One region of the Streptomyces sp. NPDC101776 genome, then DNA from elsewhere that is predicted to be linked to it. Evidence: riboswitches for the same ligand, from Rfam matches in the RefSeq annotation. Region 1 holds a riboswitch; each other region holds the start of a gene.

Region 1 (4,553 bases):
TCGGCGCCCGCACCAGCGACCGTGCCGGGCTCGGTGACTGGACCCCCAACCCGGACCGTTTCCCGGCGGGTCTCAAGCCGCTCGCCGACCGTGTGCACGCGCTGGGCATGCAGTTCGGCATCTGGGTCGAGCCCGAGATGATCAACCCGGACAGCGACCTGTACCGCGCGCACCCCGACTGGGTGCAGTTCCAACCGGGACGAAAGCGGACGGAGTTCCGCAATCAGCTCGTCCTCAACCTGGCCCGCGAGGACGTTCAGGAGTACCTCTGGGAGCAGCTCGACGGGCTGCTCTCCAGTGCCCCGATCGACTACGTGAAGTGGGACTTCAACCGCTGCTTCACCGACGCGGGCTGGCCCGGCGACGCCTATCCGCAGCGTCTCTGGGTCGACCATGTGCGGGCCCTGTACGCCCTGTTGGACCGGTTGCGGGAAGCTCACCCGGGCGTGGCCTTCGAGTCCTGCTCGGGCGGTGGCGGCCGGATCGACCTCGGCATCATGAGCCGTACGGACCAGGTGTGGACCTCGGACAACACCGACCCGCTCGACCGGCTCGCCATCCAGCACGGCTTCAGCCAGATCCACCCCGCGCGCGTGATGGCCGCCTGGGTCACCGACAGCCCGAACACTCAACTCAACGACCGGGTCAGCAGCCTGCGTTTCCGGTTCGTGAGTTCCATGGCCGGGGTGCTCGGTGTGGGTGGCGACCTCTCGGAGTGGACCGACGAGGACCTCACCGAGGCCCGCCGCTGGGTCGACCTCTACAAGGAGATCCGGCCGCTCGTGCAGCACGGCGACCTCCACCGGCTGCGCGCGCCGAGCGGCGGACTGAGCGCCGTGCAGTACGTGCGCGGCGACGAGACCGTCGTCCTCGCCCTCCTCCAGGCGCAGCACTACGGAGAGCCCCTGTCGGCGCTCCGGCTGCGCGGGCTCGACCCGACAGCATCGTACGAATGCCTCGAAACGGGTGAAGTCCACAGGGGTGCGGTCCTGTTGCACCACGGGCTGCGTACTGGGCTGCGCGGTGACCTCGATGCGACGGTTATCCGGCTGCGTCGCATCTGAGCCTTCTGTCCTAATTGCAGCCTTCGTGCCAACTCGCTCTGGAATAAAGGAACCTGAGGGGAACGCACGTGATCAGCGTCATATTCGTGACCGTACGTCGTTCGTCATGTTCACGTAATTGGCGTGCTTTTGCAGGGGAATTGAGGGGTTGAGTCCGGTGGGAATTCACGGAGGGTGACTGTAAATTCCCACAGGGGATCACAAGGAACGCATATCCGTGGAACCTCCTGCTTGTCCCTTTGCGTCTTCCTCGCTTACGTTCGCCACCAATCCGGACGGACGCCCAATCCTGCCGCCGACCGGACTCCGCACACCCACCCGTATGCGGCAGGAGCGGGGGACCCACAGGTAAGACGCCTGTTCCGGTCTCCGGAACGGGCTTGGGGTTAAGCCGCGACCAGCGCGCGGCCGGGCATCTCCAGCCCGCACCCGACAGCTCACCCCGCAGGCGCCGGAGAGGAATTCGTCATGCCCGCCAAGGGTAAGCACCGCCGTCCGAAGTCCCAGCGTTTCTCCCGCTCGATAGCCGTGGCCGGAACGGGCGGCGCGGCACTCGCCCTTCCGCTCATGGGGGCGACCGGCGCTCATGCCGCCACCACGACTTCCGTTCCGGAAAAGGCCGTTCAGTCGGTTCCGGCGACTGAGAAGACGGTGACGCAGAAGGCGGCGACCGCCAAGACCGAGGGCGTCAAGACGTACTCGGTGAAGGCCGGCGACTGGCTCGCGAAGATCGCCGAGGAGCAGGACGTCACCGGCGGCTGGAAGAAGATCTACCAGGACAACCGCGAGGCCATCGGCGGCGATCCGTCGCTGATCCACCCGGGCCTGAAGCTCTCCCTCGGCAAGAAGGCCGCGACGGGCACGAGCACGGGCACCGGCGCGGACACGGGTACGAGCACGACCAAGTCGTCCGGTTCGTCCTCCAGTTCGTCTTCTTCGTCTTCGTCGAAGAAGACGACCGCCACCCAGAGCGACGACAGCACCAGCACGAGCACCTCCAGCGGCTACACCCTCCCCGTGACCGGCGGCACGATCGGCACCGGCTACCACGTCGCGGGCAGCATGTGGTCCAGCGGCTACCACACCGGTGTCGACTTCGTCGTCCCGACCGGCACCACCATCAAGGCGGTCGCCGCGGGCACGGTCGTCTCGGCGGCCTACGACGGCGCCTACGGCAACGAGGTCGTGATCCGGCACGCGGACGGCGAGTACTCGCAGTACGCCCACATGTCGCAGCTGTCCGTCTCGGCCGGCCAGACCGTGACCGAGGGCCAGCAGATCGGCCTCTCCGGCGCGACCGGCAACGTGACCGGCCCGCACCTGCACTTCGAGATCCGGACGACGCCGTACTACGGCTCGGACGTGGACCCGGTCGCCTACCTGCGCTCGCACGGCGTCACCGTCGGCTGACCTCTCGGAACCCCGGTCAGGGCAGTTCCCGGCGTGAACGCCCCTGATCAGGGGCTTATTCCGACTTTGGACAACACTTTACAAGTGGCTTATCTCACCGCCCGTCAACCCCATATTACGATCGCGTAGGTCACACTCCAGGGTGAATTATGGTTGCCGTGGCTAACGATTCGAAGAGTGACAACAGATCAGTGATCGGGTCGTACGTGGCGGTGGGGGACAGCTTCACCGAGGGCGTCGGCGATCCTGGGCCCGACGGGGCGATGGTCGGCTGGGCCGACCGGTTCGCGGTACTGCTCGCGGACCGGCGGCCCGAGGGCGACTTCGAGTACACCAACCTCGCGGTGCGCGGGAAGCTGCTCGACCAGATCGTGGCCGACCAGCTCACCCGGGCCAAGGAGATCGCCCCCGACCTGGTCTCCCTGGCCGCGGGCGGCAACGACATCATCCGTCCGGGCACCGACCCCGACGAGGTCGCCGAGCGCTTCGAGCGCGCGGTCGCCGACCTCACCGCCGCCGTCGGCACCGTCATGGTGACGACCGGCTTCGACACCCGCAACGTGCCCGTGCTCAAGCACCTTCGCGGCAAGATCGCCACCTACAACGGACATGTGCGGGCCATCGCCGACCGCTACGGCTGTCCGGTGCTCGACCTGTGGTCCCTGAAGACGGTCCAGGACCGGCGGGCCTGGGACGGCGACCGGCTCCACCTCTCTCCCGAGGGGCACACGCGCGTGGCGCTCCGCGCCGGCCAGGTCCTCGGTGTCGAGATCCCGGCCGACCCGGACCAGCCCTGGCCGCCGCTGCCCCCGCGCGGCACGCTCGACATCCGGCGCGACGACGTCCACTGGGCACGCGAGTACCTGGTGCCGTGGATCGGCCGCCGGCTGCGGGGCGAGTCCTCCGGGGACCATGCGGAGGCGAAGGGCGCGTTGTCGCCGGACGACATCAAGATGCGGATCGACTGGGTGGCTTGACGGGGCGTGAGGCTCCGCCGGGTGAAGGGCCCGCGGGGTGGCGGGTGCGGCCGCGGAACCGGGGGGCCGGTGAGGTGACCGCGCGGGAGCGGTGAACGGCTATGGGTGGGCCGGGGTGGTGACATGTCCCCGAACCGTCCCCCTGTCCCCGGCTGCCGGAAAAACCTCCTTCGCGTGCCCGCGCCTGTCCGCGTGCCCGCAGCGTAGCCCCGCGCCGAGGTCCACGACCTCGCCGTCACGGGTACCACGGTCTGCGAACTGAACCGAGTGCCTACGGAGGGACGGCTCAGGACGCCGTCAACGCGGCCCGGTCCAGGCCCAGTTCGCGGGCCAGGGCCTCGTCGACCCACTCCAGGGCCCGCGCCCGCGACACCGCTCCCGCGTACGCCGTCATCTGTACGGCGAGTCCGTCGAGGAGCGCCGTGAGGCGCAGGGCGGTGGTGGCCGGGTCCGGGCAGTGGAACTCGCCCGCGGTCACCCCCTCGGCGACGACCTCCGCGAGCGCCCGCTTCCACTGCCGGTCGAGATCCCGGGTGACGTCCAGGAGGGCGGGCTCACGCAGCGCCGCCGCCCAGCCCTCGATCCACAGCCGCCAGCCCTTGGCCTGCCCGGTCGGCGCGTACCAGCGCACCGCCGCCCGCAGCCGGCGCAGCGCGGTCGTACGGCGGCCGAGCAGCTTGCGCAGATGCGCGAGATCGTCCTCCGCGGCGAAGGTGAACGCGGCGGCGACCAGTTTCTCCTTGGTCGAGAAGTGATAGAGCACCAGCGCGTTGCTCACCCCGAGCGCCGAGGCCACGTCGGCGATCCTGACCGCCGCCACACCCCGCGCCTCGATCTGCTCGACGGCGGCCCGCAGCAACTCCGCACGCCGCTCCGCCACGCCCAACCGCACTCTCGCCACGTGATCACCCTATTCCGTGGTCCACGAAGGTGTTGCCCGGTGCCTCACCGGTACCAGCCGAACCGCTCCGCGATGACCGGCAGCCGGTCCGCGACGATGGCGTGCGCGGCGGCGCGCGGGGTCGTGCCGTCGGCCTCCGCGCGGGCCAGCATCAGGTCGATCAGGGAGCGCATCGAACGCCGGGTGTGGGCGAACGCCTCG
Region 2 (4,553 bases), on a different contig from region 1:
CCAGGCCTATTCGACGATGATGCTGCTGGCCGCGTCGAACGCCGAGACGACCATCCTGGGCTTCGACTTCCCCGCGAGCCGGTACGCAAGCGCGCTCGGCGCCTTCGAGGTCGGGCTCGCGCCCGTCGTCGCCGCGCTCTGGGTCCGGATGGGCCGCCGCCAGCCGCACGCCTCCAACAAGATCGCGATCGGCGTCGTACTCGGCGGCCTCTCCTTCCTCCTGATGGTCCTGCCGACCAGCGGGCACAGCGGCGACGCCTACCGCATGTCGGCCTGGTGGATCGTCGGCTCGTACTTCCTGCTCGGCCTCGGCGACATCCTCCTGGAGACCTCCGGCATGTCCGCCACCACCAAGCTCGCCCCGGCCGCCTTCTCCAGCCAGACGATGTCCCTCTGGGTCCCTCTGGTTCCTGTCCCTCGCGCTCGCGAACGGCATCCAGGCCCAGACGGTGAAGCTCTACGACGACGTCTCCAAGCCGGCCTACTTCGGCGTCAACGGCGCGATCGCGGTGGCCGCCGGCCTCGCGGTGATGGCCGCCGCGCCCTGGCTGCGCCGCACCATGCACCCGGTCCACTGAAGCCCACACAACCCCAGGGGGCACGCTCATGCGCATCCGTACGTCCTTCCCCCACGAGACGACCCATGAGGACCTCCGCATCCCCCTTGCGGACGGAACACGCCTCTACGCGCGCGTGTGGCGCCCGCTGACGGACGAGCCCGTGCCCGCGCTCCTCGAATACCTCCCGTACCGCCTGACCGACTGGACCGCGCCCCGGGACGCCCAGCGCCACCCCTGGTACGCGGGCCACGGCTACGCCTCCGTCCGCGTCGACGTGCGCGGCCACGGCAACAGCGAGGGCGCACCCGGCGACGAGTACGACGCCCAGGAACTCGCCGACGGCGTCGAGGTCGTCAACTGGCTTGCCGCGCAACCCTGGTGCACCGGCAAGGTGGGCATGTTCGGCATCTCCTGGGGCGGCTTCAACTCCCTCCAGATCGCGGCCCTCGCGCCGGAACCCCTGAAGGCGATCGTCACGGTCTGCTCGACCGACGACCGCTACGACAACGACGTCCACTACATGGGCGGTTCGGCCCTCGCGGTCGACCTGCACGCCTGGGCCGCCACGATGCTCGCCTTCGTCGCACGTCCGCCGGACCCCGAGTACGCGGGCCTGGTCTGGCGCGACCTGTGGCTCAAACGCCTCGAACAGATCGACCCGTTCATCCACACCTGGCTCGCCCACCAGATCCGCGACGACTACTGGAAGCACGGCAGCGTCTGCGAGGACTACGGCGCGATCCAGGCGGCCGTCCTCACGGTCGGCGGCTGGCACGACCCGTACCGCGACACGGTCCTACGGCTCGTCCACCACCTCCCGCCCGACCGGGTGCGCGGCCTGATCGGCCCGTGGTCCCACCAGTACCCGGACCGGGGCCTGCCGCCGGGCCCCGCGATCGGCTTCCTCCAGGAGACCCTCCGCTGGTGGGACCACTGGCTGAAGGCCAAGGACACGGGCGTCACCACCGACCCACTGCTGCGCGCCTACGTCAGCGACTCGCATCCCCCGGCCACGGTCTACGACACCCTGCCGGGCCGTTGGGTCGGCGAGCCCGCGTGGCCCTCGCCGAACGTGAAGACGACGACGTACGGCCTCCGGGGCGCACCCGTGATCGTCCGCTCCCCCATGCACACCGGTGTGGACGCGGGCCGTTTCTTCCCCTTCGGGAACGACGCCGACCTGCCGCCGGACCAGCGGGACGAGGACGCGCGCTCCGCGTGCTTCGAGTTCGAGGTGCCGGCCGAGACATGGGTGCTGGGGCGGCCGAGGGTACGGCTGCGGCTGACGAGTGAGGTGGAGCGCGGGCAGGTGATCGCCCGGCTGTGCGACGTAGCCCCGGACGGCGCCTCGACGCTGGTCACCCGGGGTGTGCTGAACCTGTCGGCGCGGCACGGACGGGACCGGGCGGTGCCGTGGACTCCGGGTGCCACGGAGGACGTGACCTTCGAGCTGAACGGCATCGGGCACGCGTTCCCGCCCGGGCATCGCATCCGGCTCGCGGTGTCGTCGGCGTACTGGCCGTGGATCTGGCCGCAGCCGGAGTCGGCGGCGGGGTTCACGCTGGACCCGGAGGGGAGCGCGCTGGAACTGCCTGTGCGGGAGCGGGAGTTGACGGCCGGGATTCGCTTCGAAGAACCCGAGGAGGCGGCGCCGCTCGGGGTCAACTACCCCGCCACGCTGGACGAGCCCCGCCCCGAGCGTCTGGTCGTACGGGATGTGGCGAAGGGCGAGTGGCGGCTGGAAGTCGACCCCCGGTACGGCGGCACGCGCGTGTATCCGGACGGCCTGGAGTTCACCGAGGACGCGCTGGAGACGTACACGATCGACGAGGACGACCCGTTGTCGGCGCGTACGCGGTCCGACTGGTCGATCCGGCTGCACCGGCCGGAGCTGGGATGGGACACGACCGTGCGGACGCGGTCCGAGATTACTTGCGACGAAACGGACTTTATTAGCTCCAATGAGGTCATCTGCACCGAGGGTGAAGAAGTGATCTTTCATCGCACATGGGAGAAAAGGATTCCGAGAACTGCCAGTTGAGGCCGAATGCCCGATTTGCCGTTCTTAATCCTCCCGTGAGTTGGGTCACGCGTTTCTGTGCGTGACCTGTGTTCCTGTGTGTTCGCGTTTCCCCTTGCGGCGATTGCCAGTTGACCCTTGGCTCGCGCAAAGGATCAAGTGCCCCATACGCCTCAGACCAAGGTCAATAGGGGTGAGGTGTGATTCCGCCACTTGTTCCGGACATGTGCTCTCGCATAGTTTCCCGGCCTGTCGGGTGGAACGCCGAATCCTGCCGCCGCCCGATATCCCAGTCACGAACATCTCGCACGGCAGGAGCGGGGGAACCAGGTAAGTCGCCGGACCGGTCATGTCGACCGGGACGGCTTGGGGTTAAGTCACGTCCGTGAGGGCGCGGCCGGGCACCTCCCAGCCCGAACCCGACAGCTCACCTCGCAGGCGACGGAGAGGAACCTCGTCATGCCTGCATCCGCTCAGTCCCGCCGCACCCGTCTCTTCCGCACGCTGGCCGTCGCCGGTACGGGTGCCGCGATCATCGCCCTGCCGATCGTCGGGGCGACCACCGCCTCGGCGGCCACGACCTCCACGACCACCGCCGCCGGGTACTCCAACACCCTTGACGGGTGGATTCGTGAGTCCCTCGCGATCATGGCGCAGAAGGGGATTCCGGGGACGTACAACGGGATCTACCGGAACGTGATCCGTGAGTCGTCCGGCAACCCGTACGCGATCAACAACTGGGACTCCAATGCGGCGGCCGGTACGCCGTCGAAGGGGTTGCTCCAGGTGATCGACCCGACGTTCAACGCGTATCACGTGGCCGGGACTTCGTTCGATTCGTATGACCCGGTCGCGAACATCACGGCTGCGTGCAACTACGCGGCGGCGGTGTACGGGTCCATCGACAACGTGTACGGCGCCTACTAGAAACCGGCGGCGAACAGCAGTCTTTCGAGGACGACGGCGATGCCGTCGTCCTCGTTCGACTTCGTCACCTCGTCGGCCACTGCCTTGAGTTCGGGGTGGGCGTTGGCCATGGCCACGCCATGGGCCGCCCAGTCGAACATCGGGATGTCGTTCGGCATGTCGCCGAAGGCGATGGTGTCCGAGGGGGTCAGGCCCAAGTGGCGGGCGGCGAGGGCGAGGCCTGTTGCCTTGGTGATGCCCAGTGGCTGGAGTTCGACGGTGCCGGGGCCCGACATGGTGACCGAGGCCAGGGAACCGACCACCGAGCGGGCCGTTGCCGCCAACTCGTCGTCCTCCAGGGCCGGGTGACGGAGCAACACCTTGCTGATCGGTTCGCACCACAAGTCGTCGCGCTTCCCCACCCGCACCGCGGGCAGCGTGGGGTGCGGCATCAAGTAGCCGGGCTCGATGAGCGTGAGGCCGTCCACTCCGTCCTGGTCGACCGCCGCGTACACCTGGCCCACCTCCGCCTCGATCTTGCCGAGCGCGGTCTCCGCCAACTCCCGGTCCAGGGTGACCGACCAGAGCAGACGGTCCGCGCCGGCGTCGTACAACTGCGCGCCCTGTCCGCACACCGCGAGCCCCCTGCTGCCGAGGTCTTCGAGGAGCGGTCGCACCCTCGGGGCGGGCCGGCCGGTGACGACGAGGTGCCGGGCGCCGGCCGCTGTCACCCTCGCGAGTGCGATGCGGGACCGGTCGGAGAGTGTGTCGTCGCCGCGCAGCAGCGTTCCGTCCAGGTCGGTGGCGATCAGTGCATATGCGAGGGGTGCGGCCATGATCAGAGAATACGGATGGAACGCCCCACCGACTCGACACGAACCGGACGGCTCCTGCCTTCACATGCGTCGACCCGTGTTCCGGTTGCTTTGACAGTTACGGCGGTTATGCCGACTCCCGGATCACCAGTTCGGTGGGCAGGATCACGCCGGCCGTGTCCTCGCCGGCGATCTGCGCGAGGAGCATTCGCACCATTTCCGCACTGATGCGGTCGTAAGGCTGGCGCATGG
Region 3 (4,553 bases), on a different contig from region 1:
CCGCCACCCGCACCCTGGCCGCCGCCAGAACCGCCACCCGAACCGCCGCCGTTGCCCGAACCGTCACCCGAACCCGGGTCGTTGTCCGTGCCGGCGCCGCACTTCTCGCCGTTGTTGATGCAGTTGACCATGTCCTTCATCAGGCCCTCGTCGAAGACGTTGATGAAGTCGCCGTGGTCCGTGACGGGCTTGTGCTGCTGCTCGGGGAAGGAGTCCACCGCGAACAGCGGGGTCGTCTTCCCGCCGTCCTGGAGGCTCGGCGCGTCGACGTCGTAGACGATCCGCTGCACCAGTTGCGGGATGGCCTCGAAGCCTGCCGGGCAGGTGCCGTCGGCGGCCTCGAAGGCCACGTGGGTGCGGTGGTTGGCGCTGTCGATGTTGCGGCCGTCCCAGCAGCTCTGGAACTTGAAGGTGCGCACCACGTCACTGCCCGCCGGGCACAGCGGGTACTTGTCCTTGAGCTGGCGATCCTCGAACCCGGTGCAGCTCCAGGAGGCGTTGGCGTTGGCGGGGCCGTTCACGAAGGCCTTGGCGTCGCCGGTGATGATGCGTAGCAGGCGCGGCATCGCGACGACCTTGCTCTGCGGGTTGCCGACGAAGGTCAGCGTGGCCGCCTTCGCGGTCACGATCTGACCGGAGTTGCCCTCGGTGCCACCGCCGGGCTTGTCGGCGTCCTGCTCCTGCTTGCCGTTCTGCAGGCGCAACACGGGCCAGTAGTAGGTGGACTTGTCGCCCGGGTTCTCACAGCTCGTGTCGGCGTTCGCCAAGTCCTGGTCGCTGGCGAAGGCGTTGTTGGACTGGTTGCCGATGTAGTCGTGGAAGTGGTGGGCGCCGTTGGTGACGCCGGGGGCGACGATCACGTTGTCGGAGTTGAACAGGCCGTTCTCGTTCACCCCGCAGGCGGTGACGAACGTGCCGCGGGAGGCATTGGCCTGTTCCTGCGGAGCGTTCACGTTGGGCTGTACGGAGGTGATGTCCGCGTAGTCCGAGGCGACGGGCCCGTTGGTGGACTGCTGGTTCCCCTGCTGCTGGCCCTGGCCGTCGCCCTGCTGATCCTGGCCGCCTTGGTCCTGGCCGCCCTGGTCGTCACTGCCCTGGTCGTCGCCGCTGCCGTTCTGGTCACCGTTCGTGGGGGCGATCAGCGTGCAGCCGGCGAGCGCGTCGAGTCCCTCCGGGCGGTCGCCGACCCGTGCGATGGCGTCGCCGATCCGCCCGAGGGTCGCGGCCCGCTTCTCCTTCAACGGATTCATGATCGCGTTGTCGGCGAAGGAGGCGTCCTGGCGTATGGACTCCGTCGAGTCCTTCAGTTTCTGGTAGGCCTCGGTTATCTGCTGGTCCAGAAGCGCGAGTTGGTTGTCGACCTCGGTCTTGGCCTCGTCGGGGACCGTCGTCAACTGGGTGCCCACGTCCGGGCAGTCGATCGTCGCGCCGTCCGACGCCGCGTCCGGAGTGCCCTGCTGGACCGAGTCATCGCCCCAACCGCCTTCGGACGCCGACGCGTAGACGTTCGCCGCCACCAGTCCTCCGCCGCCCAGCATCAGGGCGACTGCTGCCATCGTCGCGCGTCGTGCGCCCGTGGGGCGTCTGCGCGTGTTGCGTGCCAAGGAAGTTGCTCCTACACGTATCGGTCGGCCCGGATCGTCCCGGCATGGAAATCCCCCGACCTAATACGGAACCGGACCGCGATGTGTTCAACCGTCCCGAAAATTCATAGCGACCTCATATGGATCATCCGACCCGGCGGGCCCATGAACCCTCGACGCACCAGGTGAAGTGCCTGAGGGAGGTAAAGGTCACAAAAACGTATCGGACATATCGCGCTTCAACCTTCACACGAGGCACACACGTTGGCTAAGTTGGCGCTCAGGCCGTACGACCTACTCCGGCGATCAGCGCCGGGCCGCGCGGCTTGCGCCGAGTCCGGTGTGTCGCTTGCGGCAACCGGAGCCGGGGACCCAACCGACTTGGGGTGAATCGGCCCAACTGTCCTTCCGGACAAGGGCCGTAGGGCAAACCTTCCGTGATCGCCGCCCGAACCCGACAGCTAACTCGGTAGGCGCGATACGGAAGGAGCACGTCTGCCATGCCGGCAGAACGAGGTACGCGCACCGGAGGCAGTGGCCCCACCGTGGAAGACCGACCCAGCCGTGACGAAGTCCAGCGGCGGATCAACTCCCTTTACGACAGGGCCGAGACGGCCACCGGGAACTACAACGCCACGCGTGCGATGTCCGGGAAACCGCGCAAGCGCGTCGAGTCCCGCCCCAGTGCGCCGCGTCCCTCCGACCCCGCGATCGATGCCGTCACCCGGCAGTTGTTCGACCGCGCCCGCGCTCAGGTGGGCCCGACCGTACCGGCGATCCTGCCGCCCGGCAGGACTCCCGCCCGCCCGGCGGCGTCCCGGCCCGAGCGGTCCGAGCGACGCCCCGAGGCCGAGGGCGCCGGCCGCGCACTCGAAGCGCAGCCCGGCCGCGCCGTGGCCGAACTGACCGCGGGGACCACAGCCGCACCGGAGCTCGCCGCGCCGCAACTCACGTCCCCTGTGGCGGAGTTGACGGCAGGGCCGATCGCCGCGCTGCCTCCCGCCGTACCGCAGGCACCGCAGCAGCCGCAGCTGGCTCAGGTCCAGATGCCTCAGATGCCTCAGGCGACCGTTCTCGACCTGCCGCCCGTGCCGGCCATCGAGGTGCCGCCCACGCCCGTCGTGGCGCCACAGCAGTTCGCCCCCGTGGCCGCCCCGGCGCCGGTCTTCGACCCGCTCACCGCGAGTCTGGACCTGCTCCCCTACATCGCCGCACCGCGCACCGACTCCGCCCCGGCGGGCGCCACTTGGCCGCCCCCGGAGACGGCCTGGCCCACCCCGGAGGCCACCTGGTCCACCGGACAGGTCCCCATGGCGACCGAGCAGCAGATGTGGTCGACCGGGCAGATACCCGTGGTGGCCGAGCAACCGGCTTGGTCCACCGGTCAGTTCCCGGTGGCGGCCGAGCAACCAGCCTGGTCCACCGGTCAGTTCCCGGTGGCGGCCGAGCAACCGGCTTGGCCGACCGGGCAGTTCCCCGCGGTGACCGAGCAACCGGCCTGGTCCACGGGCCAGTTCCCCGCCGTCACCGAGCAGCAGACCTGGTCCACCGGACAGATTCCGATGGTGCCCCAGCAGCCCGCCGGCCAGACCGCCTGGTATACCACGCCGGAACCGGACTGGCGCCCGCCGCAACAGGAGTGGCAGCCGCCCGCACCGGCCCCCGAGGTCTCCTTCGCAGCGGCCCCGGCCGTCGCCCCCCAGCTCGCGCCGCCCGTCGTTCCGGCCATGGCACCGGAGATCATCCTCCCCACGGCCCCGGCCATGAGCCCGATGACCACCACGGCCGCACCGGACGCCGGCACCAGCAAGACCGCCACCGCGCTCGCCTTCGCCCGTACGCAGATCGGCAAGCCGTGCCTGTGGGGCGCCGCGGGACCGGACGCCTACGACTGCTCCAGCCTCACCCAGGCCGCCTGGAAGGCCGCGGGAGTCCTCCTCCCCCGCACCGCCCAGGAACAGTCCGGTGCGGGCACGCTCGTCCCGCTCACGGACATCCGCGCCGGCGATCTGATCTTCTTCTACGACAGCATCGACCACGTCGGCCTCTACACCGGCAACGGCCTGATGATCCACGCGCCGAGCCCGGGCACGCCGATACGCGAGGAGTCGATCTTCTACGCGGGTGCCGCCGCCATCAGGGGCGCCGTACGGCCCGCCTGATCCGGTCGGGGCCGGGCATTTCCCGGCCCCGACCGCACACCTCGGGACACTCCCGGCCAACCGCGTCGTCGACCCGTACGAGTGGTGCATCCTGGGGCACGGTCGTAGCGTCGGGAGAGACACGACGACCGCGCCCCGGCAGGCGGGCCACCGCCGGTGCGGGTGCGGGGCGACGAGGACGAACAGGCGGCCGGGAGCGGACATGTACAAACACACCATGGTGGGCGTCGTCACGCTCTGTGCCGCCGCCCTGCTCGGGCCGGCCGTCGCGACTTCGTCGGCGGCCCCGGCCACCGCGCCGACGACCGCCCACCGGCAGCTCCAGGACCCCGTGCTGGTCGACTGTCTGTGGCATCCCGAGGTGCGCCCCACCGACTTCATGCTCGCGTGCGGCGACGGCAACAGCCGCCTCACATCGCTGCGTTGGACGGAGTGGAACGCCAACTCCGCGACGGCCACGGGCGTCAACGTGGTGAACGACTGCAAACCCTATTGCGCGGTGGGCAAGTTCCACTCGTTCCCGGTGACCGTCCGGCTCGACTCCACGCAGACCTGGAAGCGGCATCCGCAGGTGCGGCAGTACGGCGAGATCACCCTGACGTACACCGGCGCGCGACCGGACAAGTTCCAGCACACCGTGACCTACCCCCTGTGGAACTGAGTCAGAGCGACAGTTCCACCACCAGCGGCCGGTGATCGGAGATCTCCGTCCGCGGCGCGCCCACCGTCCCCACGGCACCCTCGCCGAGCCCCGACGTCATGATGTGGTCGAGCTGGACGAGCGGCCGGTGCGACGGGAAAGTCGCCC
Region 4 (4,553 bases), on a different contig from region 1:
AGCGAGGCGAAGTCGGGCCGAGGCCGCGGTCCGACGACTCGCTCCGGACGGTCCACGGGACCGGTCCGGGCTCGCTTCACGTGTGGGAAACTGGTCTAGACAACCCTGAGACTCTGAAGGGCAGCATCACATGGCTGAGCGCCGCGTCAACGTCGGCTGGGCGGAGGGCCTTCACGCCCGCCCCGCCTCCATCTTCGTCCGGGCCACCACGGCCTCGGGTATCCCCGTGACGATCGCCAAGGCCGACGGCAACCCCGTCAACGCGGCCTCCATGCTCGCGGTGCTGGGCCTGGGCGCCCAGGGCGGCGAGGAGATCGTCCTCGCGTCGGACGCCGAGGGCGCGGACGCGGCCCTCGACCGACTGGCGAAACTGGTCGCGGAGGGTCTCGAGGAACTCCCCGAGACTGTCTGAACAACCCGCAATTGATGGTTGCGGTGATTTCGCCGCAAAACCGATGTGCCGCAACCTCGAAGGGCTCGCCCGAATTACCGGGCGAGCCCTTCGCAATTCCATTTGCGGGCAGCAGAAATAATCCCCCGCGAATTATCCTCTCTTTGTATACGGCGCCCGTGTTAATGCCGCAGACCCGACATGTTTACGGGAGGTTGCGAAGTCCTCACACGGTCCGCGCCGCCCGCCCCGCCGGGAAATCGCAGCCGGTGCGCGGTGCCGGCCCGCTCGGTGTGCAGGGCGGTGATCGCCCGCGCGCGCTCGCTGTCGCCGCGCGCCACCGCGTCCACGATGGCCCCGTGCTCGGCCCAGGACTCGACGGGGTTGGCCGGTGCGTCGACCGCGTACATCCAGGCGATCTTGTGCCGCAGCTGGGTCAGCATCGAGGTCAGCGCGGGGCTCCCGGAGGCCTGTGCCAGCGTCTCGTGGAACCAGCTGCCCAGGGAGCGCAGATCCTCGCTGTTGCCCCGCCTGGCGCGCTCCTGGCCCAGCCTGACGAGGCCGCGCAGCACCTTCAGGTGGGCCTCGGTGCGCCGCTGGGCGGCCCGCGAGGCACCGAGCGGCTCCAACAGCATCCGCATCTCCAGCAGGTCGGCGGCCTCCTGCTCGGTCGGTTCCGCGACGCACGCGCCCGCGTGCCGCCGGGTCACGACGAACCCCTCGGCCTCCAGCGTGCGCAGGGCCTCCCGCACGGGGACGCGCGAGACGCCGTACCGGCGCGCGAGGAGTTCCTCGGTGAGCCTGCCGCCGCGCTCGTAGACACCGGCGACGATGTCGTCCCGGATCGCCGTGCATACCGAGTGCGCCGGAATACGCATGTCCGACCTCCGCCTTAATCCCCGTGAAACGTCGACGATTGACGTGTGTTCCGTGACTCTATTGCAATGAGCGGGAATTTCCGATGGCGGGCCGGAATCCATGGATATTTTTTGGACAGGTGGGCTCCGGAAACGCCGAAAGCCCCGGCCGGGCGGGCTGGGGCTTCAGGAAGTGCGGCGCCGTGTCGTCAGACGTTCACGCCGTGCTTGCGGAGGTAGGCGACGGGGTCGACGTCCGAGCCGTACTCGGCGGTCGTGCGGGCCTCGAAGTGGAGGTGCGGTCCGGTGACGTTGCCGGTCGCCCCGGAGAGGCCGATCTGCTGGCCCGGGGTGACCGTCTGGCCGACCGAGACACCGATGGACGACAGGTGGCCGTACATGGTGTACATGCCGTCGGCCATCTTGATCACGACCTCGTTGCCGTACGAACCTCCCCAGCCGGCCTCGACGACGGTGCCGGAGCCCACCGCGTGCACGGAGGTGCCGGTCGAGGCGTGGAAGTCGATGCCGGTGTGGGCACCGGAGGACCACAGGGAGCCGCCGGTCTTGTAGCCGGTGGACACATAGGAGCCGGCGACCGGCGCGACGAAGGTGTTGAGCCTCTTGCGCTCGGCCTCGCGGGCGGCGCGCACCTCGGCCTCGCGGGCCGCCTTGGCCTGTGCGGCGGCCTTGGCGCGGGCGGTCTCCCTGGCCTGCTGCTCGGCGGCGGCCTCCCGCTGTGCGGCGGCCTGGGCGTCGATCTTCTCGGCCACGGAGTCGTTGATGGCGACGACGGGGGTGAGGCCGGTCTGTTCGGGGGCGGGCTCCGCGGCGAACGCCGGGGCGGCGGCCAGGGTGCCTACGACGCCGGAGGTGGCGAGAGCCGCGACACTCGCGGCACGAACGGTGGTGCGGTGGGTCCGGCTCGGGCGACGGTGCTTCCCGGTGGCGCGGGTGAACGCCATGAAGTGGCTGGTCCTTTCCTTCCTTCTCGCCTACCGGGTTAGCTGACGGGTTCGGAGCAGGAAGGTCTCCTACGGACTCCCTCGCGGTGCGCGGGCGTCCGATTCACCCCAGGGACGTGGGTCCCCGGCTCCCCTGGCTCGCGCCGTACGGGGACTCGGCGATGACTGTCCGGTGCCACGAGTGCGGCGCGGTGCCTGACGGACAGCCGGGTTGACGCTAAAGGGGGCCACTTTCAATCCCCAAACGGATCACGGTTTTTGTTGCACATGCCACAGGGCAGACAGGCAACCTCTCCCCCAATTCGGACAATAGGGAGCCCTGGTGACGCTTCAGTCACCAGGGCTCCCCACGCGCGTGTGCAGCTACCGCGTCTACTCCGCCGGAACGACGGTCACTTCGCCGATACCGAGGGCCTCCACGGGCTCCTTGATCTGCTCCGCGTCGCCTACGAGGATCGTCACCAGACGGTCCACCGGGAAGGCGTTCACGACCGCCGCGGTGGCCTCCACGGTGCCGGTCGCGGCGAGTTGCTGGTAGAGCGTCGCCTGGTAGTCGTCAGGCAGGTGCTGCTCGACCTGGTCGGCCAGCGTGCTCGCGACGGCCGCGGCGGTCTCGTACTTGAGCGGCGCCACCCCGACGAGGTTCTGTACGGCGATGTCCCGCTCGGCGTCCGTGAGTCCGCCCTCGGCGAGCTTGCGGAGCACCGTCCACAGGTCGTCGAGCGCGGGACCGGTGTTCGGGGTGTCCACGGAGCCGCTGATGGCGAGCATCGACGCGCCCGTGCCGTCCGGTGCCGAACGCAGCACCTGGCCGAACGCCCGCACACCGTAGGTGTAGCCCTTCTCCTCGCGCAGGACACGGTCCAGGCGGGAGGTGAGGGTGCCGCCCAGGCAGTACGTGCCGAGCACCTGCGCGGGCCACACGCGGTCGTGCCGGTCGGATCCGACGCGGCCGATGAGCAGCTGCGTCTGGACGGCGCCGGGACGGTGCACGATCACGACCCGCCCGGTGTCGTCGGCGGTCACCGGCGGCACGGGGCGTGGCTGCGCGGTGGAGCCCGTCCACGAGCCCAGGGTGTCCGCGAGCAGCGCGTCCAGGTCGATGCCGGTGAGGTCGCCGACGACCACTGCGGTGGCCGTGGCGGGGCGGACGTGCCGTTCGTAGAAGGCGCGTACGGCTCCGGAGTCGATCTTCTGGACGGTCTCCTCGGTGCCCTGGCGCGGGCGCGACATGCGCGAGGTCGCCGGGAACAGCTCCTTGGAGAGCTGCTTGGCCGCGCGGCGGGACGGGTTGGCCGTCTCGTGCGGGATCTCGTCGAGGCGGTTGCGGACCAGCCGCTCGACCTCGCTGTCCGCGAAGGCGGGCGCCCTGAGGGCGTCGGACAGCAGACCGAGCCCCTTGGCCAGGCGCGAGGCCGGGACCTCCAGGCTCAGGCGCAGCCCGGGGTGGTCGGCGTGCGCGTCGAGGGTGGCGCCGGAGCGCTCCAGCTCCGCGGCGAACTCCTCGGCGGAGTGCTTGTCGGTGCCCTCGGAGAAGGCACGCGCGGTGATCGTGGCGACACCGTCCAGGCCGGCAGGCTCAGCGTCCAGGGGCGCGTCCAGGAGCACCTCTACGGCGACGACCTGCTGGCCGGGGCGGTGGCAGCGCAGCACGGTCAGGCCGTTGCCGAGCGTCCCGCGCTCGGGCGCCGGGAAGGCCCAGGGCCTGGCCTCGCCGGCCTGGGGCTGCGGGTGGAACTCCATCGTGGCGAGCTCGGTCACTTGGCCGCCTCCTCGTTCTCGTCGGTGGCCTCGGCCGCTGCTTCGTCGGCGGCGGCTGCGTCGTCGTCATCGTCTTCGTCCGCGATCGGCTCGTAGACGAGCACCGCGCGGTTGTCGGGGCGCAGACGGGCCTTGGCGGCCTCCTGGACCTCCTCCGCCGTCACGTCGAGGACGCGCTGCACGGCGGTCAGGGCGAGCTGCGGGTCGCCGAACAGGACGGCGTACCGGCACAGTTCGTCCGCACGGCCCGCGACCGTGCCCAGCCGGTCCAGCCACTCGCGCTCCAACTGGGCCTGGGCGCGCTCCATTTCCTCGGCCGTGGGGCCCTCCGCGGCGAACCGGGCGAGCTCCTCGTCGATGGCCGCCTCGATGACCGGCACCTCGACGTCACCGGACGTCTTGACGTCCAGCCACCCCAGGGAGGGCGCTCCGGCCAGCCGCAGCAGACCGAAGCCGGCCGCCACGGCCGTACGGTCGCGTCGTACCAGGCGGTTGTAGAGGAGCGAGGACTCGCCGCCGCCCAGGATGGTGAGAGCGAGGTCGGCCGCGTCGGACGCGCGCGTGCCGTCCTCCGGGAGC

Evidence for each region. A riboswitch is a leader RNA that binds a small molecule or an ion and turns the genes downstream of it on or off. The one in region 1 is predicted to bind cyclic di-AMP.
Region 2: another riboswitch for cyclic di-AMP. It lies ahead of ACIRRY_RS25690 (transglycosylase SLT domain-containing protein); the one in region 1 lies ahead of ACIRRY_RS02870 (peptidoglycan DD-metalloendopeptidase family protein).
Region 3: another riboswitch for cyclic di-AMP. It lies ahead of ACIRRY_RS24480 (NlpC/P60 family protein); the one in region 1 lies ahead of ACIRRY_RS02870 (peptidoglycan DD-metalloendopeptidase family protein).
Region 4: another riboswitch for cyclic di-AMP. It lies ahead of ACIRRY_RS31860 (M23 family metallopeptidase); the one in region 1 lies ahead of ACIRRY_RS02870 (peptidoglycan DD-metalloendopeptidase family protein).

What each region holds. Positions count from the first base shown of each region.
Region 1 covers NZ_JBIWMV010000001.1:658,724-663,276, forward strand. The annotation lists gene ACIRRY_RS02865 (alpha-galactosidase) at 1-1,064, shown strand, start outside; cyclic di-AMP (ydaO/yuaA leader) riboswitch at 1,370-1,528, shown strand; gene ACIRRY_RS02870 (peptidoglycan DD-metalloendopeptidase family protein) at 1,533-2,474, shown strand; gene ACIRRY_RS02875 (SGNH/GDSL hydrolase family protein) at 2,666-3,451, shown strand; gene ACIRRY_RS02880 (TetR/AcrR family transcriptional regulator) at 3,738-4,331, opposite strand; gene ACIRRY_RS02885 (Glu/Leu/Phe/Val dehydrogenase dimerization domain-containing protein) at 4,397-4,553, opposite strand, start outside.
Region 2 covers NZ_JBIWMV010000008.1:227,564-232,116, forward strand. The annotation lists partial or broken gene ACIRRY_RS25680 (peptide MFS transporter) at 1-578, shown strand, start outside; gene ACIRRY_RS25685 (CocE/NonD family hydrolase) at 607-2,601, shown strand; cyclic di-AMP (ydaO/yuaA leader) riboswitch at 2,833-3,034, shown strand; gene ACIRRY_RS25690 (transglycosylase SLT domain-containing protein) at 3,040-3,507, shown strand; gene ACIRRY_RS25695 (HAD family hydrolase) at 3,504-4,322, opposite strand; gene ACIRRY_RS25700 (LacI family DNA-binding transcriptional regulator) at 4,429-4,553, opposite strand, start outside.
Region 3 covers NZ_JBIWMV010000007.1:388,932-393,484, reverse strand. The annotation lists gene ACIRRY_RS24485 (DUF1996 domain-containing protein) at 1-1,556, opposite strand, end outside; cyclic di-AMP (ydaO/yuaA leader) riboswitch at 1,903-2,075, shown strand; gene ACIRRY_RS24480 (NlpC/P60 family protein) at 2,084-3,745, shown strand; gene ACIRRY_RS24475 (hypothetical protein) at 3,948-4,406, shown strand; gene ACIRRY_RS24470 (endonuclease/exonuclease/phosphatase family protein) at 4,408-4,553, opposite strand, start outside.
Region 4 covers NZ_JBIWMV010000012.1:175,621-180,173, forward strand. The annotation lists gene ACIRRY_RS31850 (HPr family phosphocarrier protein) at 131-412, shown strand; gene ACIRRY_RS31855 (GntR family transcriptional regulator) at 574-1,269, opposite strand; gene ACIRRY_RS31860 (M23 family metallopeptidase) at 1,458-2,213, opposite strand; cyclic di-AMP (ydaO/yuaA leader) riboswitch at 2,227-2,384, opposite strand; gene ACIRRY_RS31865 (M16 family metallopeptidase) at 2,586-3,974, opposite strand; gene ACIRRY_RS31870 (M16 family metallopeptidase) at 3,971-4,553, opposite strand, start outside.